DNA from 2 places in the Bariatricus sp. TF06-38A genome. Region 1 is predicted to be linked to the other one. Evidence: predicted binding sites of a transcription regulator. Region 1 holds the regulator's gene; the other holds the start of a gene.

What was found. Region 1 encodes NrdR, which represses ribonucleotide reductase genes. Its sites were predicted from a motif close to CACAANATNTTGTG; they were not measured.
Region 2: the regulator NrdR is predicted to act here: its motif matches at 2,005-2,018, upstream of nrdD (anaerobic ribonucleoside-triphosphate reductase).

The regions. Positions count from the first base shown of each region.
Region 1 covers NZ_JAQFCE010000004.1:33,203-39,509, forward strand. Annotated here, with positions in the region: gene PG418_RS05275 (PRC-barrel domain-containing protein) at 243-500, shown strand; gene PG418_RS05280 (NUDIX domain-containing protein) at 582-1,277, shown strand; gene nrdR (transcriptional regulator NrdR) at 1,396-1,845, shown strand; gene coaBC (bifunctional phosphopantothenoylcysteine decarboxylase/phosphopantothenate--cysteine ligase CoaBC) at 1,860-3,059, shown strand; gene PG418_RS05295 (ECF transporter S component) at 3,115-3,780, shown strand; gene PG418_RS05300 (type III pantothenate kinase) at 3,784-4,548, shown strand; gene truA (tRNA pseudouridine(38-40) synthase TruA) at 4,603-5,382, shown strand; gene PG418_RS05310 (exodeoxyribonuclease III) at 5,412-6,164, shown strand.
Region 2 covers NZ_JAQFCE010000002.1:75,455-81,761, reverse strand. Annotated here, with positions in the region: gene nrdD (anaerobic ribonucleoside-triphosphate reductase) at 1-1,983, opposite strand, end outside; gene PG418_RS02555 (ABC transporter ATP-binding protein) at 2,324-3,097, opposite strand; gene PG418_RS02550 (ABC transporter permease) at 3,084-3,971, opposite strand; gene PG418_RS02545 (ABC transporter substrate-binding protein) at 4,002-5,021, opposite strand; T-box leader at 5,204-5,454, opposite strand; gene PG418_RS02540 (hypothetical protein) at 5,526-5,819, opposite strand; gene PG418_RS02535 (helix-turn-helix domain-containing protein) at 5,942-6,289, shown strand.

The sequences.
Region 1 (6,307 bases):
GCGTATGAAAAACATATAACGCAGACAACAGCGATAAAAAATATATAAAAATTATAGTATTTTTTTATGGAAATTGCAATCATTAGTTGGCAAAAATGCACAGTATAAAAAGGAATTACTGGTGGGCAGAAGCTAAATGGCACAAGGACGGGGATTTTTAGAAAATATGCTGACAACAAGGGGAGATGTTCATATAATATAATAAGAAGTCCGATGGATGGTGCAGTATGAAAGAGGAACGGATTCGATTTTGCGGATTAAAAGAACGTGAGGTCATCAACATATGTGACTGCAAGCGGCTCGGGTTTGTTGCAGATCTGCAGATCAATATCTGTTCAGGGTGTGTGGAAGCATTGATCGTACCGGGACCGGGAAGAATCTGTGGATTTCTTGGGTATGATGCGGAGTATATTATTCCGTTTGAGTGTATTCGCAGGATTGGAGAGGATATTATTCTTGTGGAAATTAAAGAGGACAAATGTCTAAAGCCGTGTAAATAAGAATAGTAAAAGAGGAAGAAGAGTACAGACTGCTCAGTGAAATAAATGAGAACAAGTAAAAAGACAAAGGAGAGAAGAAAAATGACAGCATTTTTTAAAGAAATCGAGCCGTTCCGGGGAAACGGAAACGAAAATGAAAAGGGACAGACGCTGGAAGAATTTCTGGAAGAGTATGATCCTTATAAATATAAGAATCCTTGTGTGACAACCGATGCAGTTATATTCTCCTGCAAAAGAAAGGTAGTGGACGGAGAATGGAAAGTTCTGATGGTTAAAAGGCGGAATCATCCGAGCATTGGCTGGTGGGCGCTGCCGGGTGGGTTTATTGAACTTCATGAGAATCTGGAAGATACGGCAAGAAGAGAACTGACCGAGGAGACCGGCGTGGCGGATCTTCCGATGGAGCAGTTTGCAGTCTATGGGAATGTGGGCCGTGATCCAAGGGCACGGATTATCACGTCAGCGTATCTTTCGGTTGTGGATGAAGGACAGGTAAAGGTGCAGGCTGGTGACGATGCGGCGGATGCAAAGTGGATGCAGCTTCATTGTCAGACAGAATCGGTGAAGGAGGATGGAGATTGGAAGAGAACCATTTATCGACTGGCATTGGAAAATAAAGAAGCAGAGCTTACAATTTCGGCGATCGTTGAAAAAAAGGAAAGAAGTGGACTGGTAAGAGAGACTTATTATAAGGTAAAAGAATCGGAGCAGATTGCCTGTGACCATGCGGCGCTGATCGTACAGGCATGGAAGCTGGTGGAGAGCCGGCTTATATAGCCTTTTGATAAAGTGTGAATTTGTTGACAACCTTGTATACAGGATTTATACTATAGACATTAAAAATGTGCGTGATTCGGCAGTAGAATCAATCAAGAACCAGGCAGGAGGAAAAAAGATGAGGTGCCCATATTGTGGTAACATTGATACAAGAGTCATCGACTCAAGACCGGCAGATGACGGAACGACGATCAGAAGGAGAAGATCCTGTGATGCGTGCAACAAGCGTTTTACAACCTATGAGAAGGTGGAGACCATACCGCTGATCGTGATCAAGAAGGACAACAACCGGGAGCAGTATGACCGTACTAAGCTGGAAGGCGGAGTACTCCGGGCGTGCTATAAACGTCCGGTATCGGCAGCAGATATTCAGGCAACGATCGACTCGATCGAGACAGCGATTTTCAGCCGGGAAGAGAAAGAAATTCCGAGCAGCCAGATCGGTGAGATTGTTATGGAAAGCCTGAAAAAGCTGGATCCGGTTGCTTATGTACGTTTTGCATCGGTATACAGGGAATTTAAAGACGTGAATACCTTCATGGATGAACTGAAGAAAATATTAGAATAAAAGGGGAAAGACAAATGGAACGGAAAAAGACAGTATTGCTCTGCGTGACCGGCGGTATTGCGGCGTACAAGATTGCAACACTGGCAAGTATGCTGGTAAAGACAGGATACGATGTGAAAGTTGTGATGACACAGAATGCAACGAATTTTATCAATCCGCTGGTATTTGAGACGCTGACACAGCATAAGTGCCTGATCGATACATTTGACCGCAATTTTGAGTACAGTGTGGAACATGTGACACTGGCAAAATGGGCAGATATTGTGATGATCGCACCGGCTACAGCGAATGTGATCGGCAAACTGGCACACGGGATTGCAGATGATATGCTGACTACGACTGTGATGGCATGTGCCGAATGTAAGAAGATCCTCGCACCGGCGATGAACACAAGAATGTATGAGAATCCGGTCGTACAGGATAATTTAAAACTTCTGGAGCATTATGGATATGAAGTGATCCAGCCGGCAAGCGGACATCTGGCATGCGGAGATAACGGAGCCGGGAAAATGCCGGAAGCGGAGACTTTGTATGAATATATTTACCGGGATACTGCTTATGAGAAAGATCTGACCGGAAAGAAAATTCTTGTCACAGCAGGACCGACAAGAGAAGCAATCGACCCGGTGCGCTACATTACGAATCACTCATCCGGTAAGATGGGATATGCTCTTGCACGCGTTGCTGCGGCAAGAGGAGCGGATGTTACGCTTGTCACCGGACCGACAGAGATCAAAAAGCCGATGTTTGTGAAGATCGTTCCGGTCACGACCGCAAAGGAAATGTTCGAGGCGGTAAAGGAAGAAGCGGCAGATGCAGACATTGTGTGTAAGGCAGCAGCGGTTGCAGATTACCGGCCAAAGCATATTGCGGATGAAAAGGTGAAAAAATCAGACAGCGAGATGAGTCTGGAGCTGGAAAAGACGGACGATATTCTGAAATATCTCGGAGAACACAGAAAAGACGGACAGTTTCTGTGCGGATTTTCAATGGAAACCGAGAATATGGTTGAAAATTCCAGAAAGAAGCTTGAAAAGAAGAAGCTGGATATGATCGCGGCAAATAATCTTAAAGTTGCCGGAGCAGGATTTCAGGGTGATACAAATCAGATGACACTGATCACGAAGGAAGATGAGACTGCACTTCCACTGATCAGCAAGGAAGAGACAGCAGCTTGTATTCTGGACAAGATTCTGGAGTGCATGAATAAATAAAAAGCCAAAATGTATTGTATCTCGTAAAGAGAATAGTAACAGGAGGAAAAGAAAAATGAATCAAGGCAATGAACGTACTACATCCATGTCCAAAACAAAGGGACTCGTACAGATGGCAATCTTTGCAGCACTTATTGTAGTGCTGGCATTCACTCCGTTTATCGGATATATCCCATTGGGATTTACAAGGGCGACGATCATCCATATCCCGGTGATCATGGGCTCTCTGATGCTCGGACCGAAGAAGGGCGCAGCGCTTGGAGGCGTGTTTGGCCTTACAAGTTTTATCAATAATACGATAAATCCGACATTGACATCATTCGTATTTACCCCATTTTACAGTCTGGGTGAATACAGTGGAGGGATCGGAAGTCTGATCATCTGTTTTGTGCCACGTATTTTGATCGGTGTAGTGCCGTTTTATGTTTACCGTCTGATCAAGAAGCTTTCAAAGAACAATGGAGTATCTTCTATTGGACTGGTTGCGGCAGGACTTTCCGGAGCACTGACCAATACGCTTCTTGTCATGAATCTTATTTTTGTATTTTTCAGAAATGATTATGCGGCAGCCAATGGTGTTACCGTAAAGGCGGTATATGGATTTATTCTGAGCATTATCGGAATCAATGGGATTCCGGAGGCGATTGTTGCAGCGGTGATCACACTGGTACTTGGAAAGACGCTGATGAAAAAAGGGGTACAGGAAAGATTAGGAGTGTAAAAAATGATACTTGCGATTGATATAGGAAATACAAATATTGTACTTGGATGTGTGGATGACAACAAAACCTATTTTATCGAAAGACTTTCCACGATCAAGACAAAGATGGAACTTGAATATGCGATTGATATCAAGATGGTTCTGGATATTCACGGAATCAAACCGGAGAAGCTGGAAGGAGCGATCATCAGCTCGGTAGTTCCGCAGATTACATATGTCGTAAAAGAGGCGGCAGAAAAGATTCTGAAAAAAGAGACACTGGTCATCGGACCTGGCGTGAAGAACGGACTCAATATCCTGATGGATAATCCGGCACAGCTCGGAAGTGATCTGGTGGCAAATGCAGTTGCCGGAATTGCAGAATACAAAGCTCCGATGATGATTTTCGATCTGGGAACGGCGACAACAGTCAGTGTGATCGATGAAAAGAAAAATTATATCGGAGGCATGATCTATCCGGGAGTGAATATTTCACTGAACGCCCTGACGGAAAATGCATCCCAGCTTCAGGGAATCGGTCTGGAAGCACCGAAGCGGATTGTCGGAAAGAATACGATCGAATGTATGAAGAGTGGTGTTCTCTATTCCAGTGCAGCGGCAATCGATGGAATTATTGACCGGATTGAGGAAGCAATTGGACAGCCGATGACTGCAATCGCAACAGGTGGACTTTCCAAGAAGATTGTTCCGTACTGCAAGAGAGAGGTCATACTGGATGACGATCTGCTTCTGAAAGGACTTCTGATCATTTACCGGAAAAACAGATAACAGAAAGGTGACAGGGACGAGGACTTATAAAGTTTTCGCCCCTTTTATAAAAGGATGAATACTTACCGGATAACAGTTGCCTATGATGGAACGGCGTATCGTGGATGGCAGAGACAGGAGAATACGGAACTTACTGTACAGGGAATTCTGGAACGGCGGATTTCAGAAATTGCAGGGAAAAAGACGGTGGTCAGTGGTTCAGGAAGAACGGATAGTGGTGTACATGCGTTAGGGCAGGAGTGTAGTCTGTATCTGGAACAAGAAATTGATATGGACAGTTTTAAGAAGCAGTTAAATGCACTTCTCCCGGAAGATATCAGAGTGCTGGATATCAGCAGAGAAAAACGGGATTTTCATGCAAGAAAGAGTGCGGTCGGGAAATGCTATGAGTATCAGATTGATCTGCGTGACAAGATGGAAGTATTTCATCGGAAATACCGGTTTCATTTTCCACATCCGGTCGATATCGCTGCGATGGAAAAAGCAGCAGAGTATCTGATGGGAACCCACGATTTTTCCGCCTTTACGGATTTGAAAGAGGACAAAGATACGGTACGGACGATTTATGCGGTCGGGATCGTGTATGAAAAGGATACACTTACGTTATCGTGGATCGGAGATGGATTTTTATATCATATGGTCCGGATACTTACCGGAACGCTTCTGGATGTGGGAATCGGGAAAATAAAAGCGGAAGAGATACTGGAGATTCTGAAAGCGAAAGACCGAAAGAAATCTGGTTTTCCGGCACCGGCGAAGGGTCTGTTTTTAGGCCGTGTTTTTTATACAGAAGCGGAGCTTAAAAAAGCGGTACAGAAGATCAGCGAAAAATAAAAACCAAAGAAATGGAGGAAAGAGAAGAGATGAAGTTTATTTCATGGAATGTAAATGGAATCCGTGCATGTGTGCAGAAAGGATTTATGGATTTTTTTAAAGATGCAGATGCGGATATTTTCTGTCTGCAGGAGACAAAGATGCAGGAAGGGCAGCTTGTACTTGATCTGCCGGAATATCACCAGTACTGGAACTCGGCTGTGAAAAAAGGATACTCAGGGACTGCAATTTTTACAAAGAAAGAGCCGTTATCGGTTACTTACGGACTTGGGATAGAAGAACATGATCAGGAAGGGCGCGTGATCACACTGGAATTTGAGGATTTTTATTTTATTACTGTGTATACACCGAACTCCCAGAGCGAACTGGCAAGACTTGACTACCGTATGACCTGGGAAGATGCGTTTCTTGCTTATCTTAAGAAGCTGGAAGAGACAAAACCGGTGATCTTCTGTGGAGATTTGAATGTGGCACACAAAGAAATTGATCTGAAGAATCCAAAGACCAACCGGAAGAATGCCGGATTTACAGATGAAGAGCGAGCAAAATTCTCAGCACTTCTGGATGCGGGATTCATTGATACTTACCGCTATTTCTATCCGGATAAAGAAGGAATTTACTCCTGGTGGTCCTACCGGTTTAAGGCAAGAGAAAAGAATGCAGGTTGGCGTATCGATTACTTCTGTACATCAAAAGCACTGGAAAGCAGGTTGGAAGATGCGAAGATTCTGACAAATGTATTTGGGTCTGACCACTGTCCGGTGGAATTGGATTTTAAGTAGGGGTGAGATCGATAAGCTGCGACATCAAATTGTAAAAAAATAAACTGATCAGATTCACTTTTGTGCGATGGAATCTGATCAGTTTATTTTTTTGAAATTTTTCGTTCAGGGATAGTGGATGATTCTGTTTGAGGGAATATATA
Region 2 (6,307 bases), on a different contig from region 1:
CTCTTCATGACCACAGTCATCACAGTAGGCAAGTGACAGATTAACACCCTCATAAAATCCCATATTCATTGCACGGCGTACCAGTGATTTGATAGCCTCTTTGTTATAATTGATCGGGTATTTTACATACTGGATCTTTCCACCGTTACACAGATCCCAGAAACGGTTTTCCAGATCCTGCTTTTCGATCGGTGTAATATCCTCGGTTACATGACAGTGAAAACTGTTGCTCACATACGCCCTGTCCGATACATTTTCCACGATTCCATATTTCTTACGGAACTGCTGTACCTGCACACCACACAGATTCTCAGCCGGTGTTCCGTAAATCGCATACAGATAGCCGTCTTCTTTTTTAAATTCATTGACCTTCATGTTGATATATTCCATGGTCTTGATGGCAAATGCTCCATCCTCTACCAAGGACTTTTTATTATAAAGCTGCTGGAATTCATTGAGCGCCGTAATTCCAAAGGAAGCGGTTGCCGATTTCAGCACCGGTTTAATCTTGTCATGGATCTTCAGATGTCCGCCATAGAAACCACCCTCACAGTAGGCAAGCGGATTCGTAGAAGCACGCAGCTCTCCGAGGTATTCGTAAGTACGGATATGAAGCTTCCGGATCAGTTCCAGGTAATAATCCAGTACCTCAAAGAAATCCCGGTTCTCCTGTCTGGATTTGGCAAGGATCATCGGAAGATGGAGACTGACCGCACCGATGTTGAACCTTCCGACAAATACCGGCTCATCCTTTTCGTCCACCGGATTCATACCGCCTCTTTCATACCATGGAGATAAAAATGCACGGCATCCCATCGGACTGATGACCTTTCCGTAGCGCTTGTAAATACTCGGCACATAGCCTTTTCCGGTAAGGCTGAGCCAGTCCGGATACATAGTCTTTCTGGAGCACTCAATTCCGGCTTCAAAAAGATCTTCTCCCGGCTTTCCAGGTCCATGTAAATTTTCATCATAAAGGAACACGATTTTCGGGAAAAGTACCGGTTTTTTATGTCCCGGCTTTCCCTGTCCTCCTGCTCTTACTTCCAGCATCGTCTTTGTGACAAGCTTTCCGTATTCGCTGATATCGGTTCCGCTGGTCATGGTAATAAATGGATAGTCTCCACGGCTTGAGGATACGGAGTTGAACTTATACTCCCATCCCTGGAATCCCTGCTCCATCTCTTTTTTCAGATCCTTCCAGGCAATCTCCTGTGCTACTTCTTCCGAAAGTCCAAGGCTTCTGTATTTGTTCAGATGATTTTCATGGGAACGCTTCGCATAAGGCTCCAGGATCTCATCTACGCTCGGCACGGTAAATCCTCCGTACTGCTGGCTTGCCGCACTCAGTACGATATCTCCGATCACATCAAATGCCGTATCCAGTGTCTTTGGCTCATTGTACCACAGATTTCCCATCTCAAATCCACCGGTCAGTACGCTTTTCACATCAAAGAGACAACAATTCATCGTATCTCTTCGGGCTGACATATCATGGATATAAATATATCCCTCCCGGATTGCCTGTAATTCTTCCACCGTCAGGAAAAATTTCTTATATAATTCTTTGTTCAGCTCATTGAAGATCAGGCTTCGCTTGGTCGATACCAGTGCACTGTCTGTATTACTGTTCTCTTTGTCCCCGATATACATGATCGACTGGCTTTTCTTATAAACCTCGTCAAGCATCTGCACAAAATCCTGCTTGTAATTCCGATAGTCCCGGTAACTTTTTGCCACGATCGGATTCACTTTCTCAAGCGCTCCCTCTACAATATTGTGCATTTCCGGAATCTGAATCTCATGCACTCCGAGTTCTTCTACCTTTTCTTCTACAAAATGACAGATAAAATCAATATCTTTCTGTGAAAATTTGATCAGTGCACGATATGCAGACTTATTGACTGCCACAACGACTTTTTGCACGTTAAATTCTTCTTTTGTCCCATCTTTTTTTACAACTTTCACATTGTTTAAGCTCATCTTCTTCTCCTTTCTGATAACTACAATATATTGTATTCTATTTAAAATGCATACTATATCTTGACCGTTTTCCTCTATTTTAGCACTATCACAGAGAGAGCGTCAATCTGTGAAAATAACCAATTTTCCGGCAGCCAGACAACCAAATCTTCTACAGGCATATTCCTGAAAATCCATTGACATTTTATACCGGACAGGCTTATCCTTCTGTATTCAGACAATAGCCTTTCATTTTGAAAATCCTCGAATAATTTTTCCAAAACCTTTGGAAATACAAAAAGAGATAAGCCGAAACTGTTTCCTTTTCTGCTTATCTCTTTAATTCATAATCTTGTATTTTTTAGTTTCCACACTCAATACTGATCTCATTGAACATCGTCAGGATTTCATCGATCGAGGTATCCTCTTTATCTTTTCCTGCCTTATCCATCACACAATGTCCCTGATGCATCATGATCAGACGATTACCGTATTCTACTGCATAGCGGAGATTGTGTGTGACCATAACCGTTGTCAGATTTTTTTCTTTTACAATCTTATCGGTCAGCTCCATGATCAGTTCTGCTGTCTTTGGATCCAGCGCAGCAGTATGCTCATCCAGGATCAAAAACTCGATTGGTGTCATCGTAGACATCAGCAGTGCCATCGCCTGGCGCTGTCCTCCGGAAAGTGATCCGACTTTGACATGAAGCTTATCTTCCAGTCCAAGACCAAGCTGGGCGAGCTGTTCTCTGTAATAATCAATACGTGCCTTATTCGTTCCCCGTCCAAGTCCGTAGAACCTTCCTTTATTGTCCGCAAGAGACATATTTTCCAAGATCGTCATGGACGGACAGGTTCCCATAGATGGATTCTGATACACGCGTCCGATCTTCTGGTTTCTCTTGTATTCTTTTACCCTTGTGATATCTTTTCCATCGATCAGGATCTGTCCGGATTCTACCGGAATACTTCCGCAGATGATATTCAGCATCGAAGTTTTACCGGAACCGTTACTTCCTACTACAGATACAAATTCGCCCTGATTGATCGTCAGATTGAAGTCCTCAAAAAGACACATCTCATTGACTGTACCCGGATTATAATATTTGTGGATATTTCTAAGCTCCAGCATTCTTCTTCACCTTCTTCTTTCTCTCCATACTAAGCACCAGAATTACCAGGAATAAAACGGCTGTGATCAGCTTCATATCCTGCGGTTCGAAGTTCTTCAGCGCGATTGCCACACAGGCCTTGTAAATGATAGAACCGATCAGTACAGCTGTCGTTGTTTTTACAAAACTGATTTTTTTGAAAATACTGGTTCCGATGATAACACTTGCAAGACCGATTACCATCGCCCCTGTACCACTGGAAATTTCAAATACACGTTCTTCCTGGCAGAAAATACATCCCGCAAGCGAACACAGCCCGTTTGCGATCGCAAGTCCCAGGATTTTCACATTTCCTTCATCCTTTGCCATTGCAGTTACCAGTTTATCGTTATCTCCGACTGCGCGGAGCAGGTATCCGGACTTGGTATTCAGGTAAAGGTCGAGAATGATTTTCACAATTAACGCAATGATCAGAATGATGAGCAATGTAGAGTAAGCGGAAAATCCTGACGGAAGCAGCTTATCCAGTGTATCATTTTTAAAGATTGTCTTCTGGGAAAACAACGGTACATTGGCTGTTCCTGCCACACGAAGGTTGATCGTCCAGAGCGCTGTCATCATAATGATACCTGAAAGCAGATCTCTTACCTTGCATTTGACATGGATCAGTCCGGTACAGATACCGGCTGCCACACCTGCTGCAAATGCAGCCGGAAGTGTCAGATACGGGTTCGCTCCTTTTGTGATCATAAGCGCCGTTACGGCAGCTCCTAATGGAAAGCTGCCATCTACGGTCAGATCTGGAAAATCCAGAATTTTGTATGTTATATAAATTCCCAATGCAAGGATTCCGTAAATCAGTCCCTGCTCCAAAATCGATACTGCAAAGCTCATTGCATTGCTCCTCACTTTTCTAATTCAAATTTAGTTTTCGCTGATAGAATCGTATGTCTCTACTGCGCTGTTTTTCAGATCGTCTTCCACTGTGATTCCAAGATTTTCTGCTACTTTTGTATTCAGGTAAAGTCCTGCTTCTGTGATCGTCTCAAATGGCATTTCAGATGCTTTCTTTTCTCCTTTGAGAACCTTTGCTGCCATCTTACCTGTCTGTTTGCCAAGTGCTACATAATCAAGGCCTTCTGCTGCCAGGCATCCAAGCTTCACCTGTTCGATCTCACTTCCGAATACCGGGATATTTGCTGCATTTGCCTTATCCAGAATGGTTGCAAGTGAGCTTACTACCGTGTTATCTGTCAGGTTGCTGATGCAGTCTACCTGTGACAGAAGATCGTCTGTTGCAAGTGCGATTTCTGATGTATTTGTAATTCCCTTTTCTACAAGTTCAAATCCATAGTCACCGACTTTTTCTTTGTATTCAGCAATTGCAGATACGCTGTTTGCCTCACTTGTTGTATAGAGGATACCAATCTTCTTTGCATCCGGAAGAAGTTCACGGATCATTTTCAGCTGTGCTTCAATCGGAAGTTTATCACTGGTTCCTGTGACTTCTCCAACCGGGTTTCCTTTATCATCTGCAAGCTCTGCTGCTTTCGGATCTGTAACTGCAGTATAGATAACCGAAATATCCGTATCCATCGCAGCATTGTATGCTGTCTGTGCACTTGGTGTTGCGATTCCGCAGATCAGATCTACTTTATCGGATACAAAGCTGCTTGCGATCTGTGATGCAGTTCCCATATCTGCTGCCGAGTTCTTGTATTCAACATTCAGATTCTTTCCTTCCTCGATACCTTCTTCTTTCAGTCCCTCTAAAAATCCTTCACGGCAGTTATCTAAAGATCCGTGCTCTGCAAACTGGGAAATACCGATTGTATAGCTCTTTTCTCCATCTGCTGTCTTGGAATCTGACTTGCTTCCACATCCTGCCATCATTGTTACTGCCATTGCCATTGTTAATAATACTGCGATTGTTCTCTTTTTCATAATTTTGTTCTCCTCTTCTTGATAAATAATTTTCTTTGTTAGCTTTCAAGAGAAGGTGTTTCTTGATTCCGCGCCGTACCACAACAGGAATACATATGTAACATCCTGCCGGAGACTTTTTATTTCATAGGAAGTTCCTTCGGAATTTCCTATGAAATAAAAAACGCCTCAATCCTTCTACGGATTGAGGCGACTAATATCTTCTACTAACGCGGTACCACTCAACTTTAACAGTTTCCTGTCCTCTTTTATGTACTAACATACATCCCTTATTGATAACGGGTTTGGTTCCCGACAAACCATACTCTCAATTATCTGATTTCAGGCTGCCCTCGAAAGTCCATTCAATTATCAACTCCATACAGCAATCCCACCGCCTGCTGCTCTCTGTGATATCGTTCGATAACCTACTCCTCTTTCTCAACGGTTTTACAATTTATGGTTAATATATTACCTCTTTATTCTCTATTTGTCAACCTGGTTTTTGGAATTTTTCAGATTTTTCTACTCCATTTCCACAGCTCCCTGAAAAATATCCTGATAACATACCCCGTAATTATCTAAAATCAGCGAAAAAATCTTACGGTTCTTTTCATATTCCATCCCCAGCTCAAGATAAGCCTTAAGATGCAATAATGCCCCCAGAAGATAGACTCTGTCGTCTTCTGTTTTATAAAATTCATACAAACGGTAAATACTGATTATGAGGAGTTCTTCTTTATCCACTCCAAGTCTTTCACATTCATTCACCGCAAGCTTTATCGCCTCAATATCTGTTCTGTACGATTCCCAATCCATTTCTCTCCCCCCTTTTTTTAATCATATCCTATCACGGCGTTTTTGTAAAGTTAACTTGCATATAATATCATTCTTTTTTCAAATTGAAATGCTACACTACTTTTATGAAGGAGAGATACAGCATGGAAAAGAATTTCGGTACACGCGTTCGGCAGGCACGTCACAAAGCCGGTCTTACACAGGCAGCACTAGCAGAAAAACTAAATCTTGATGAGACAACGATAAGCCGGATTGAAAATGGCAGCCAGGCAACATCCTTTGCAACCATGCTTAATTTTTCAGAAGCATTAGATGTCAAATTTGATTATCTGATCTGTGACTACCTGGATGATTCAATTCATTCAAAGGATCCGATCAATGCCGAGATCCTGGATATGATCACACCGCTTCCTGATAATTATAAACGATTGATCCGTGATAATATCCGACAGTTGTTAGAAAAGATTCCACCAGAGATGGGCGAAAAATAAATGTAGTCTATGCCACCA